DNA from 4 places in the Bacillus sp. 5w2 genome. Region 1 is predicted to be linked to each of the others. Evidence: riboswitches for the same ligand, from Rfam matches in the RefSeq annotation. Region 1 holds a riboswitch; each other region holds the start of a gene.
The links. A riboswitch is a leader RNA that binds a small molecule or an ion and turns the genes downstream of it on or off. The one in region 1 is predicted to bind S-adenosylmethionine.
Positions count from the first base shown of each region.

Region 1 (3,153 bases):
GTTTTTGAGCGAGTTCGGCATCTTTTACAACCGCTAATCCGGCAGTAACATCACTATGACCAGCAATGAATTTTGTGGCACTATGAAGAACGACATCGGCGCCAAGGTCAAGTGGCTTCTGGAATAGTGGTGTCAAAAATGTATTATCAACAAAAGTAAGGGCGTCAATAGATTTTGCAAGTTTAGAAACAGCACGAATATCTGTCACTTTTAAAAGCGGATTAGAGGGTGTTTCCACATAAAAGAGTTTTGTATTTGGCTTAATGTTTTGCTTTATTTCTTCTAAATTAGTCATATCAATAAATGTATGGGAAACACCGTAACGGGAGAGAACTTCAGTTATAATTCGATAAGTGCCTCCGTATACGTCTTCTGAAATGAGTACGTGATCACCTTGTGAAAGAAGGAGGAATGCAGTAGAAATCGCTGCAATCCCTGATGCGAAGGCAAATCCTTTTGTTCCGCCTTCTAATAAAGCAATGATATCTTCAAGAGCTTCACGAGTTGGATTACCAGATCGGCTATAGTCATATTTTCCGAACGTATCTACATCAAACTGGTGGAATGTTGATGTATTATAGATGGGAACGTTAACAGCTCCTGTTTGCGAGTCATGTTTATATTGGTTGTGCAGTAAGAGTGTATCTATAGAATAACTCATATTCTTACACCTTCTTTTACAAGTTTAATGGCTTGCTGTAAGTCTTGAATTAAATCGTTACTATTTTCAATGCCAACGGAAAATCGCAGAAGACGATTACATACACCGTTTGCTGTTCTGATTTCTTCAGGAATATCAGCGTGTGTTTGCGTTGCTGGATATGTCATTAAACTTTCAACACCACCAAGACTTTCAGCGAATGTAATTAAGGATAAAGATTGTAAGAATGGATTGATCCATGTTTCATCTTTCAGACGAAATGAGATCATGCCGCCTCTTCCAGGATAAAATACATCTGTCACCCCGTCTTCATCATTTAAATAAGCGACAACTGCTTTTGCATTTTCTTCATGTTGTCTCATACGAAGCGCTAACGTTTTCATACCACGAATTAATAGCCATGAGTCAAATGGGCTTAAGACCGCACCAGAGGCATTATGATAATGAGCGATTTCCTCACAAAGTTCCTTACCTTTTGCAACGACAAGTCCGCTTAGGACATCGTTATGTCCTCCTAAATATTTTGTTGCGCTATGAAGTACAATGTCAGCACCTTCTGTTAATGGTTGCTGTATATAAGGTGTGTAGAATGTGTTGTCTACAATAAGAAGTAGTCCGTGTCTTTTCGCTACAGTTGCGACAGCGGCAATATCAGTAACTTGCATTAATGGATTAGTCGGAGTTTCTATGAAAATAGCCTTTGTTTCAATTGTGATAGACTGCTCAATTTGTTTAATAGATTGTGTATTTACGTATCTACATCGAACGTTCCACTTTTTTTCGTGCTCAGAAAATAATCGATAAGTGCCCCCGTATAAATCTTCGGATACAATAAGTTCATCTCCGGAACGGAATAGGGAAAGGACAAGGAGAACAGCTGCCATCCCTGAACTACAGGCATAACCTTGTTCACCGTATTCTAAATCTGCGATTGCCTGTTCTAAAAGGCCGCGAGTTGGATTGCCAGTTCGTGAGTAGTCAAAGCCAGTAGATTTGCCAATTCCTTCATGACGATAAGCAGTTGAGAAATAAACAGGTGGATTAACAGTTCCTGTTGTAGTTTCGCTCCGGTTTCCGATTTGTGCTAGTTTTGTTTCGATAGTTGACATGTGAAAATTCCTCCCTTTTAAATTAACAATTAAGTGAATGTAAAATAAAAAAAGCCTTCTAAGAAGAAGGCTTTCGGTTTGAATAGAGTCTTCTTCTCATCTGTCAAATCTTTCACAATTTGCTGGAATTAGCACCTTATTAACAAATGTTAATGGTTGCTGAGGCGTCGTAGGGCCAGTCCCTCTACCTCTCTAGATAAGAATGTTCGTATGAAATTTTATTATGTTTTTAACTTTACAACAAAAGATAATTGAATTGCAACTTTATTTTAAATAATTTTTATTTTTCCGCAAGTGTCATTGACTTTTGCATTTGTGCGTGCTAAATTTATTAAAAAATTAGCAAACATTGTTAAAAGGGGAACGCATTTCCTTTTAGCTACATAAATAAAATAATAAAGACAACTCTTATTGAGAGCGGTGGAGGGAAAGGCCCTGTGAAACCCGGCAACCTTCAAACGAAATGTTTGAAACGGTGCTAATACCTGCAAAACGAATGTTTTGCATAATAAGAGGAGGAACGATTATGTCCCCCTCTTCAAAGTGAAGAGGGGGTTTTTATATTGATAGAAATGAGGGAGATTTGTGAAATTACTAGATTTATTGTCAAAAGGAATTGTAATAGGTGACGGTGCGGTTGGGACGTTATTACATTCACATGGTTTGCAAAGTAGTTTTGAAGAATTGAATATATCTGATCCAGATTTAATTATATCGATTCATAAGCAATATGTAGCTGCTGGGGCAGATGTGATTCAAACAAATACGTACGGAGCAAATGAAGCAAAATTACGTATGTATGGTTTAGAAAATCAAGTTACTGAAATTAATAGAGCGGCAGTAAAACTGGCGAAAGCATCTGTTACCGACAAAAATGCAATTTTAGGAACAATTGGCGGTATGAAACATATCGGAGCTGTTACGACAACTGATATGGAGCGAGAATTTATGTTGTTGGAACAGGCAAGTGCATTATTAGAAGAACAGGTTGATGGACTGCTATTAGAGACTTTCTATGATGAGTTTGAATTACTTCATGCTGTTCAGGTGTTACGAAAGCAAACGAATATTCCAATTGTAGCTCAATTAGCGTTACATGAGGCAGGTACGACTCAAAATGGAAATGATGTAAATGAAATATTAAAACAGCTATTAGATTACGGTGCAAATGTTGTTGGATTGAACTGCCAACTAGGGCCACTTCATATGACGGAAGCTTTTAAAATGATATCGATTCCTCAAAATGGCTACTTGTCAGCATATCCAAATGCAGGTCTTCCAAATTATGTGGAGGGACGTTACGTATATGAAGGAAGTCCGGCTTATTTCGAAGCGATGACACCGAAATTTATTGAGCAAGGTATTCGGTTATTGGGTGGTTGT
Region 1 covers NZ_JBTIWT010000005.1:87,275-90,427, reverse strand. The annotation lists gene metC (cystathionine beta-lyase) at 1-661, opposite strand, end outside; gene metI (cystathionine gamma-synthase/O-acetylhomoserine thiolyase) at 658-1,770, opposite strand; SAM riboswitch class I at 1,864-1,973, opposite strand; SAM riboswitch class I at 2,176-2,285, shown strand; gene ACXY7N_RS12255 (bifunctional homocysteine S-methyltransferase/methylenetetrahydrofolate reductase) at 2,356-3,153, shown strand, end outside.

Region 2 (3,153 bases), on a different contig from region 1:
CATATTAGAAAAGCATAACATGGCATAGAAAAGCATACTCATATAAGGTAGGGTCGCGACTTACATATTCGTTTGCCTCTTTCATGCTTCTTACATATTGTAAGGAGCATTTTTTATTGTCAAAAAATCGATTCAATATATATCCGTTATTATATAAAATTATTTGTATAATAGTAGGTGAGAGTTATTTTCAAAAGGGAGGTGTATAGTTAATGAAGTTAGTTATTCCGAAGCAACACGGTGCATGGGCTATGCTCGTTATACCATTTCTAGTAAGTGTTATTCTTGGGAAACCTACTATGTATCATATTCCATTGTTTTTAGCTTGGTTCTTTATCTATTTAGCTACGTATCCATTTCTTATGTACATAAAGCAAAGACGAAAAAAAGAGTTGTTACATGCTGCAATTGTATATTTTATCATCGCGTTCGTATTTGGAATGATTTCTCTATTATATGAATGGCGCATCCTTTTATTCGTAGCAGTAATGATTCCATTATTTATTGTAAATATGTATTACGCTCGTCAAAAGAATGAAAGAGCGTTACTAAATGACATTAGTGCGATTATTGTTTTCTGTATTGGCGGTTTAGTTAGTTATTATTTTTCAATGAAACTTATAGATAAAACAGCACTATTTATTGCACTTATATCATTTTTATATTTTTTAGGAAGTACGTTTTATGTGAAAACGATGATACGTGAGAAAAATAACCCGAAGTATCGTTTTATATCTTGGGGTTATCATATTGTATTAACAATCATTGTATTTGCTATGAATCCGTGGTGTTCTCTTATTTTTATACCAAGTGTCATGCGAGCAATTATGTTGTACGGTAAAAAAATTTCTATTATAAAAGTAGGTATTTTAGAAATTGCTAATTCTGTATATTTTTTAATCATAACGGTAATAATTATGAAGTATGCCATTTGAAAAAGCTTCCCATCTTATGATGGGAAGTTTTTTCAATCTTGTTCTAAAATGTGAACCGTGTAATCACAACGTTGAATAGCTTGTTCGATCGCATAAAGGGATTGTTCAATACGTGCGCGATTAAAATCTTTTTCAACGGTCTGTAGCGCTGCTTCTAAACAATGTTTTGCTTCTTGTAATGATTGAAAAGAATCTTGTACATATCCGCGAGCATTTTCGTGCATTTCATACTCCTCCTTGCATATTCATATATGTATAGTATGAACAGGAAGAAAGAAAATATAATTTGTTGTATTTGTTTGACAATTGAAATGAAATTACGTATAGTAAGATTTAAGTGAATATTTTCTTATCCAGAGAGGTGGAGGGACTGGCCCGATGAAACCCAGCAACCGCGATGCAGGTGCTAATTCCAGCAGAACATATTTGTTCTGGGAGATAAGACGAAGATATATACGTAACTTCTTCTTATCGGAGAGGTTTTTTTGTTGTCAAAAAAACCGATTACGAAAATTTATATTAAGAAGAAAGGGGTTGCGAAGTACTGTGACACTCGAAAAATACGTAAAACTGCGTAGTACAGTTTATGAATATATGATAGAGCAAGATAAGCCAATATCATTGTTAGATATTCAAGAACATATCGTTTCGCATCATGAAGGAAAATTCACGAAAAAGATGTTACATCAATTTTATTTATCAAGACTATTAGATGAACTGAAACTGGATGGGAAAATTACATTAGCTGATGAATATCTCTATACTGAAAAAGGGGTATTTTATAAGGCGAGAAAAGGGAGCTAAGCTCTCTTTTTTTGAAGTATGTAGAGTAAAAGACTGCTGAAGCAGCCTGATACAAGGGAATGGTGTTGAGTGTGTAGTGTCAAAGATTGAATGTGCCTGAAAGAGGCACTTCATATCGGCTGCAAATGAAAAGAGACACCTCCGCCGAATAGGTGTCAGTCGTTTTGTCATATAGACTTACTATTTGACAGTTATTAGAATAACATGCAGGGTTTTGGAAGTCAAAAGGGAATTAAAGGAAGAGGTGTTGTTATGTACGCTTACTTATTACATGATATAACGAAATGGATTCCGAAATACATTGTAGATAGAGGATACGAATATTATGAAGATGGACATGTAGAAGATGTTGAAATACACGATAAGAAAGTTTTTGCTTTCGTTACTGGAAATGCAGGAAACTATGAAGTGATTATTGATCTTGAAGATTTTACAGAAAGTAGCTGCGAGTGTCCTTATGAGAATCTTTGCAAGCATATGGCGGCAGTTGTTTATGATATTCAAGGTGCTGGTGAAAGTACGGTAAAAGAGAAACTGAAAGATTTAGAAAAGGAAGAGTTACTTACAGTATTAAATCGTTTATTACAAAGTTCGAAAAACGTACAAATTGTAGAGAAGATGTTAAAGAAGGGGAAACTTTAACTTATAGAGGGAGTTGTTTTGTAGTGAATGTACTAATTGTATACGCTCATCCTAGTCCTTCCAGTTTTAACGCGGCGATTTTAAAGCATGTGCAAAAAGGATTACAAGAAACAAATCATTCGGTTACGGTACTTGATTTATATAAGGAACAATTTGATCCAGTCCTTGTATTTAATGAAGAGAAGAAAAGACGTGATTTAGTAAATGAGGAAGAGACAGCGCGATATAGAAAATTAGTGGAAGAGGCAGATACGCTTCTCTTCATCTATCCGATATGGTGGTGGGGGATGCCTGCTATTTTAAAAGGATTTATTGATCGCATTTTCGTAGCTGGATTTGCTTATAAATATGAAGGTGCCCTGCCGAAAGGATTATTGAACGGAAAGAAAGCGTGGGTTATTAATACGTTGGACTCGCCTTTATGGTACGTCGCATTATTATACCGATCAGCAGATTGGATTATGATGAAGAGAGGCGTTTTACGTTTTTGCGGTATTCGCGATATAAAACGGTCAGTGTTCCAATCAGTGAAAACGAGTAAACTAGAGAAGCGGGAAAAATGGTTAGTACAAATAGAAGAAAAGGCTCGTACATTATGAATGAAATCGATCGTATTCTAAACTGTTGTGGGTATGATAACGAACTTTTGCGAACGTATATTACATGTTTACTTCAATTGAAAAAATGTAGCGAAACATTTCAACAAATGACGATTCAATTAAGAAATGATTATCTAATAAGAGGGATTTGTGAAAGAGAAGTTGATGAGGTG
Region 2 covers NZ_JBTIWT010000004.1:335,638-338,790, forward strand. The annotation lists gene ACXY7N_RS11590 (ECF transporter S component) at 1-28, shown strand, start outside; gene ACXY7N_RS11595 (YwiC-like family protein) at 213-935, shown strand; gene ACXY7N_RS11600 (hypothetical protein) at 968-1,159, opposite strand; SAM riboswitch class I at 1,282-1,380, shown strand; gene ACXY7N_RS11605 (hypothetical protein) at 1,482-1,739, shown strand; gene ACXY7N_RS11610 (SWIM zinc finger family protein) at 1,944-2,381, shown strand; gene ACXY7N_RS11615 (NAD(P)H-dependent oxidoreductase) at 2,405-2,980, shown strand; gene ACXY7N_RS11620 (hypothetical protein) at 2,977-3,153, shown strand, end outside.
Region 2: another riboswitch for S-adenosylmethionine. It lies ahead of ACXY7N_RS11605 (hypothetical protein); the one in region 1 lies ahead of metI (cystathionine gamma-synthase/O-acetylhomoserine thiolyase).

Region 3 (3,153 bases), on a different contig from region 1:
CGCAACTTTATCGAAATGTGCCATTGATTCACTTATTTATGAGCGTACATTTGATTTAGTTGTCGTAGATGAAGTAAGTATGGCCTATGTTCCGCAAATTGCATTAGCAGCTTCACTTGGAAAACGCATCGTCGTTTGTGGTGACTTTTTACAGTTACCTCCGATTGCGATGGCAAACCATGAACTCGTTCGAAAATGGCTCGGCGAAGATATGTTTTATCATGCTGGGATTGTTGATACTGTAAATAAATCAGAGGCACATCCAAACCTCTTTATGCTGCAGGAACAAAGACGTATGCATGCGGATATATCGAAGTTTACAAACTCATTTATTTATAAAAATAGAGTATACGATCATCCGTCTGTTTCAGAACGTAAAGAACTTGCGCGATTGCAACCGTTCGCAAATGAGGCAAGTGTTTTATTTGATACGAGCTTAATGGGAGCATTTTCTTTAAAAGACGCTGCTTCTGGTTCTCGTTTTAATATTATGTCTGGTTTAGTAGCGATGCAAATGATGTTAATCGGGCTGTTAGATGGTGTTCAATCGATTGGTGTTGTTACACCTTACAGGGCACAATCCCGCTTTTTATCAACGTGTATGAGAGAAATGTTGCAGAGAACGAAATATCAAAACATACCAGTTTTAGCGGCGACGGTTCATAAGTTTCAAGGGTCTGAAAGAGATATGATGATTTTTGATACGGTTGATAGTTATCCGCAAGAACGACCTGGCGTGTTATTCTTTGACCATAAAAACCATCGCCTCGTCAACGTTGCAGTAACGAGAGCGAGAGGGAAGTTCATTCAATTATCAGATTGCCATTATATGCGTAAAAACTTATCGAGAAAACAAGCGTTATCACAATTAACAGCTCATATAGAACGACACGGAGATGTGTATGATCGTACGACATCAAGACAATTGTGGGAACGGAAAATTTCGAAACGTTTACGTTGGTTTATGGAAATGAATCTTGAAGAGCCGAAAGGACTATTGAAAGATATTTTAGCCGCAAAACGAAAAATTATTATTTCACTTCCAAGCACAAAACAAGTGGATAAGCGAGTATGGCAAGCGTTAATGCGTACAAATGCGCAAATAACAGTGTATAGTGATGGACCAGTTCCATTAAAAAATGTAAAGTTACAAAGGCAAAATAAAGCATTCCCGTTTATCGTAATCGATGATGAAATCTTTTGGGCAGGCGCACCGCTCACATCACAAATGATATTTGAAGGTAGTACGGAATTTCCATACGTATGTGCAAGATTACAAGCACCAGAAACAATCGGTGTATTAAAAGGATTTTTAGATATTCGGTAAATTCGGATAGGAATTCCTTGACTTTTATTTGGAATGAACTTAGAATGAAAATAATTTAATATAATTTTATGAAAATTCTTATCACGAGAGGTGGAGGGACTGGCCCTATGATACCTCGGCAGCGGATTCGTTATGAATACTGTGCCAATTCCAGCAAGGTAACTTGAAAGATAAGAAAGAAGCTCATTTTGACTGTATATACAGAAGCCTCTTTCTATCTTTTAGAAAGAGGCTTTTTTACGTGAAAATAAAAGGAGGAAGAAAAATGGGAGCGACAGGAGTAACGTCACAAAGAAAAACAATTGAAGAGAGTATAGAAAGAAATAAGGAAAAGTACATAGAAACAAGTCACGATATTCATGCGAATCCGGAGATTGGTAATCAAGAGTTTTATGCATCAAGAACGTTGAGTTTATTGCTAGGGAGTGCAGGATTCCAGTTGCAGCACAATATTGCTGGACATGAAACAGGTTTTATCGCGCGAAAAAGTTCAGGGAAACAAGGACCAGTCATCGCATTTTTAGCTGAGTATGATGCTTTACCAGGACTTGGTCATGCGTGTGGTCACAATTTAATCGGAACAATTAGTGTTGCGGCAGCAATCGCATTATCAGAGACGCTTGAAGAAATTGGCGGGGAAGTTGTCGTGTTTGGTACTCCAGCTGAAGAAGGAGGACCAAATGGTAGTGCAAAAGCGAGTTATGTAAAGGCAGGTCTATTCAAAAACATTGATGCGGCGCTTATGATTCATCCGAGCGGAAAGACAGCGACAACGAGTCCTTCACTAGCAGTCGATCCACTTGATTTTCATTTTTACGGAAAAACAGCTCATGCCGCAGCTTCACCAGAAGAAGGAATTAACGCATTAGATGCGATCATCCAGCTGTACAACAGTATTAACGCACTTCGCCAACAACTTCCGTCAGATGTGAAAATTCATGGCGTGATTACTGAGGGCGGAAAAGCGCCGAATATTATTCCAGACTACGCAGCAGCAAGGTTCTTCATCCGTGCAGCAACGAGAAAAAGATGTGCAGAAGTAACAGAAAAAGTAAGAAATATCGCACAGGGAGCAGCATTAGCAACAGGCACAAAAGTAAAAATTCATCAATTCCAAAATGAAATCGATGAACTACTCGTAACAAAAACATTTAATGACGTTGTAGCTGAAGAACTAGAATTACAAGGTGAAGATGTAAACCGTAAAGAAAGATTTGGCATTGGTTCAACAGACGCAGGGAACGTAAGTCAAGTCGTACCGACCATTCACCCGTACATCAAAATCGGCCCAGACGACTTAATTGCACATACGAATGAATTTAGAGAAGCAGCACGTTCAGAACTAGGAGACAAAGCATTAATTACATCCGCAAAAGCATTAGCGAATACAGCGTATCGATTAATTACAGAAGAAGGGTTGTTAGAGAAGGTGAAGGAGGAGTTTAGAGAAGCGCAGAGGAATCAGGGGTAGGTGATTAAAAGGAGTGGATGATCCACTCCTTTTTCTTTTTTGGGAAAGCTGGTGCCTGTCAATTTAAATAAAGTGTTCATTTTCACATTGAGATGTCAATTCTCTTATTCCTTTATCAGAACGACAATTTCTCCTCAAACTCACTTTTTAAAACAATTAAAGGAGATGATAATCCGAATCGCATTAAAGAGTCTAAAAATGTAGCGAGAGAATCCATCGAATCGCTCATGACCTTCATCATATAATTAAACTCCCCGCTAATTCGATATAAATCTATTACTTCAGGAGCGGCATTACAATATTGGATAAAATCAGAGCATTGGCTCGTTTTAAACATGATGAATGCTTGAATGTT
Region 3 covers NZ_JBTIWT010000010.1:40,641-43,793, reverse strand. The annotation lists gene ACXY7N_RS17260 (AAA domain-containing protein) at 1-1,327, shown strand, start outside; SAM riboswitch class I at 1,403-1,504, shown strand; gene ACXY7N_RS17255 (M20 family metallopeptidase) at 1,593-2,798, shown strand; gene ACXY7N_RS17250 (Lrp/AsnC family transcriptional regulator) at 2,914-3,153, opposite strand, start outside.
Region 3: another riboswitch for S-adenosylmethionine. It lies ahead of ACXY7N_RS17255 (M20 family metallopeptidase); the one in region 1 lies ahead of metI (cystathionine gamma-synthase/O-acetylhomoserine thiolyase).

Region 4 (3,153 bases), on a different contig from region 1:
ATAACGGTGTAAAAATGCCTTGGTTCGGTTTAGGTGTTTTTAAAGTAGAAGATGGTTCAGAAGTAATTGATTCTGTAAAAGCAGCAATTAAAAATGGCTACCGCAGCATCGACACTGCAGCAATCTATCAAAATGAAGAAGGCGTTGGACAAGCGATTCGTGAATCAGGTGTTTCACGTGAAGAATTATTTATTACATCAAAAGTATGGAATAGCGATCAAGGATATGAAACAACACTCCAAGCATTTGAAACTACATTAGAAAAATTAGGTCTAGAATATTTAGATTTATATTTAGTACATTGGCCTGTAAAAGGGAAATATACTGAATCATGGAAAGCATTAGAAAAGCTTTATAAAGATGGCCGTGTTCGCGCTATCGGTGTGAGTAATTTCCACATTCACCACTTACAAGACGTATTTGAAATTGCTGAAATTAAGCCAATGGTCAACCAAGTGGAATACCACCCACGTTTAGCACAAGAAGAATTACATGCTTTCTGTAAAGAACATAACATTCAGCTTGAAGCTTGGTCGCCATTAATGCAAGGACAGCTACTGGATAACCCAACATTACAAGACATTGCTACAAAATATAATAAATCAACTGCACAAATTATTTTACGCTGGGATCTACAAAACGAAGTTGTAACAATCCCTAAATCTATTAAAGAACATCGCATTATTGAAAATGCAAATATATTCGATTTTGAATTAAGTGCTGATGACATGAAAGCAATTCAAGCTCTAAATGAAGATCGTCGCGTTGGTCCAGATCCAGATAACTTTAACTTCTAGTAGAAAAACCACTGCCATATGCAGTGGTTTTTACGTTAAAGAAAACTGAAAATTTAAACTATATTCCATCCGGTTGACACTTCATTATCCAAGGTGTAAGATTTTGAATTATCAAAGAAGAACAAAAATTAATAAAATTTATTCGTTTACTCATTGTATCAAGAGAGGTGGAGGGACTGGCCCTTTGAAACCTCGGCAGCAGGTTCATTTTGAATACTGTGCCACTTCCTGCAAGCTTTGTGCTTGAAAGATAGAATGAGGGACTTCGTTTATATACGGGTGCATAACTTGTACGTAAAAATCCCTCTTTCTCAATACGAAAAGAGGGATTTTTTATTTTTCATTTCCCTCATCATCATCCAAACTTAATTATTTAGGAGGAAAATCAAATGAAAAAGAAGTTTGTACCCGGTATCGCATCAGTTGTAGGAGTAAGTATTTTATTAACTGGTTGCGGTAGTTATAAAAACGAAGCAAGCGGAGCAAATGCAAAAGGCGAGGCACCTAGTAAACAGGTTTTAAACTTATCTTCACCTACTGAAATACGAACAATGGATACAGCTCGTGCTACAGATACTGATTCTGGTCAAGTGATGAGAAACGTATTTGAAGGCTTGTATAATCTTGGTGAAGGTAACAAACCTGTCCCTGGTGTTGCAAAATCTCATGAAGTAAGTGGCGATAAAACGAAATACACATTCCATTTACGAGATTCAAAATGGTCAAACGGTACGCCTGTTACCGCGAAAGATTTCGTCTTCGCTTGGCAAAGAGCTGTCGATCCAGCAACAGCCTCTGAATATGCATTTTTATTCTTTGATATTAAAAACGCAACAAAAATTAACAACAAAGAACTTCCAGCCGACCAACTTGGTGTAAAAGCAATTGATGACCATACGTTTGAGGTAGAATTAGAGCGTCCTGTTCCGTATTTTATTAGCTTAACAGCGTTCCCAACATTTCTACCAATTAACGAGGAATTCTTTAAAGCACAAGGTGATAAGTACGCTTTAGAAGATAATGCAATCTTGTACAATGGAGCTTTTACACTAAGCGATTGGAAGCATGAACAAAGCTTTAAATTCAAGAAAAACCCTAGCTATTGGGATAAAGATACTGTCAAACTAGAAGAAATCAATTTTAACGTCGTAAAAGAAAAATCTACAGAAGTAAATTTATTCGAATCTAAACAATTAGACCGTATAAAACTAACATCTGACTTCGTTGATAAATATAAAAAAGATGCCAACTTTAAAGAACGCCCGAACGTAGGGGTCCAGTTTTTACGTATGAATCAACAAAACAAAGTACTTCAAAATGTTTCTGCACGCCAAGCAATCGATCAAACAATTGATCGAAAATCCTTTGTAAATACGTTATTAAATGATGGCTCTACACCAACCTTTAGTCTCGTGCCGAAAAACTTTACAAAGGGGCCTGACGGAACAGACTTCCGTACTGCAAACGGGGATTTAACAAAAATCAATACAAAATCTGCACAAGAATTGTGGAAGAAGGCAAAACAAGAGCTTGGTTCTGAAAAGATCACATTAGAATTATTAACAAGTGATGGTGACCTTGAGAAGAAAACTGGCGAGTTCTTAAAAGGGCAACTAGAAAAGAATTTAGACGGATTAACAGTAAATGTAAAACCACAACCGCGTAAACAACAAGTTTCACTTTTATTAAAAGGTGACTACGAAATCGGAATTGACGGCTGGAGCCCTGATTTTGCGGATCCAATTACATTCCTTGAACTATTTACAACGAATAACCCTTACAACTTAGATCATTACTCTAATAAGGAGTTCGATGAAACAATAGCAAAAGTGAAAACAACTTTAGCTGGTGATGAAAAAGCTCGCTGGGAAGCATTACTGGCATCCGAGAAAATATTATTTAAAGACTCTGTTATCGCTCCTCTTTACCAAAAAGGTGAATCTTATTTAGAACGTTCTTATGTGAAAGGAATTGTGCAAGTAGACTTTGCAGGTCAATTAAACTTCAAATGGGCACAAATTGAAAAATAAAAGGCAACCTGAATTGAAGTTTTTCTACCCATACCAATTGTTTTATTGGAAAAATGTATCAAAAGCGGATTTCTCATTAGGAGAAAATCCGCTTTTTCAATATATTATTTTTAAAAAATAATACTCCATTTTTTATTATTGACATATAGTTCTTTCCAGTGTTAATATTCTAAATAATCAAAGAAACTAAATATTTAACCATCAAAATATAATGTCTTCTACGTTGAAACATATAACGATAGATTATAGTTCAACATGTATATACATATAGAACACCTGATGACCTACATGCACATTTTTATAATAGGTTTTCTCTTCTTCTATAG
Region 4 covers NZ_JBTIWT010000020.1:57,653-60,805, forward strand. The annotation lists gene ACXY7N_RS25015 (aldo/keto reductase) at 1-797, shown strand, start outside; SAM riboswitch class I at 950-1,054, shown strand; gene ACXY7N_RS25020 (peptide ABC transporter substrate-binding protein) at 1,187-2,827, shown strand.
Region 4: another riboswitch for S-adenosylmethionine. It lies ahead of ACXY7N_RS25020 (peptide ABC transporter substrate-binding protein); the one in region 1 lies ahead of metI (cystathionine gamma-synthase/O-acetylhomoserine thiolyase).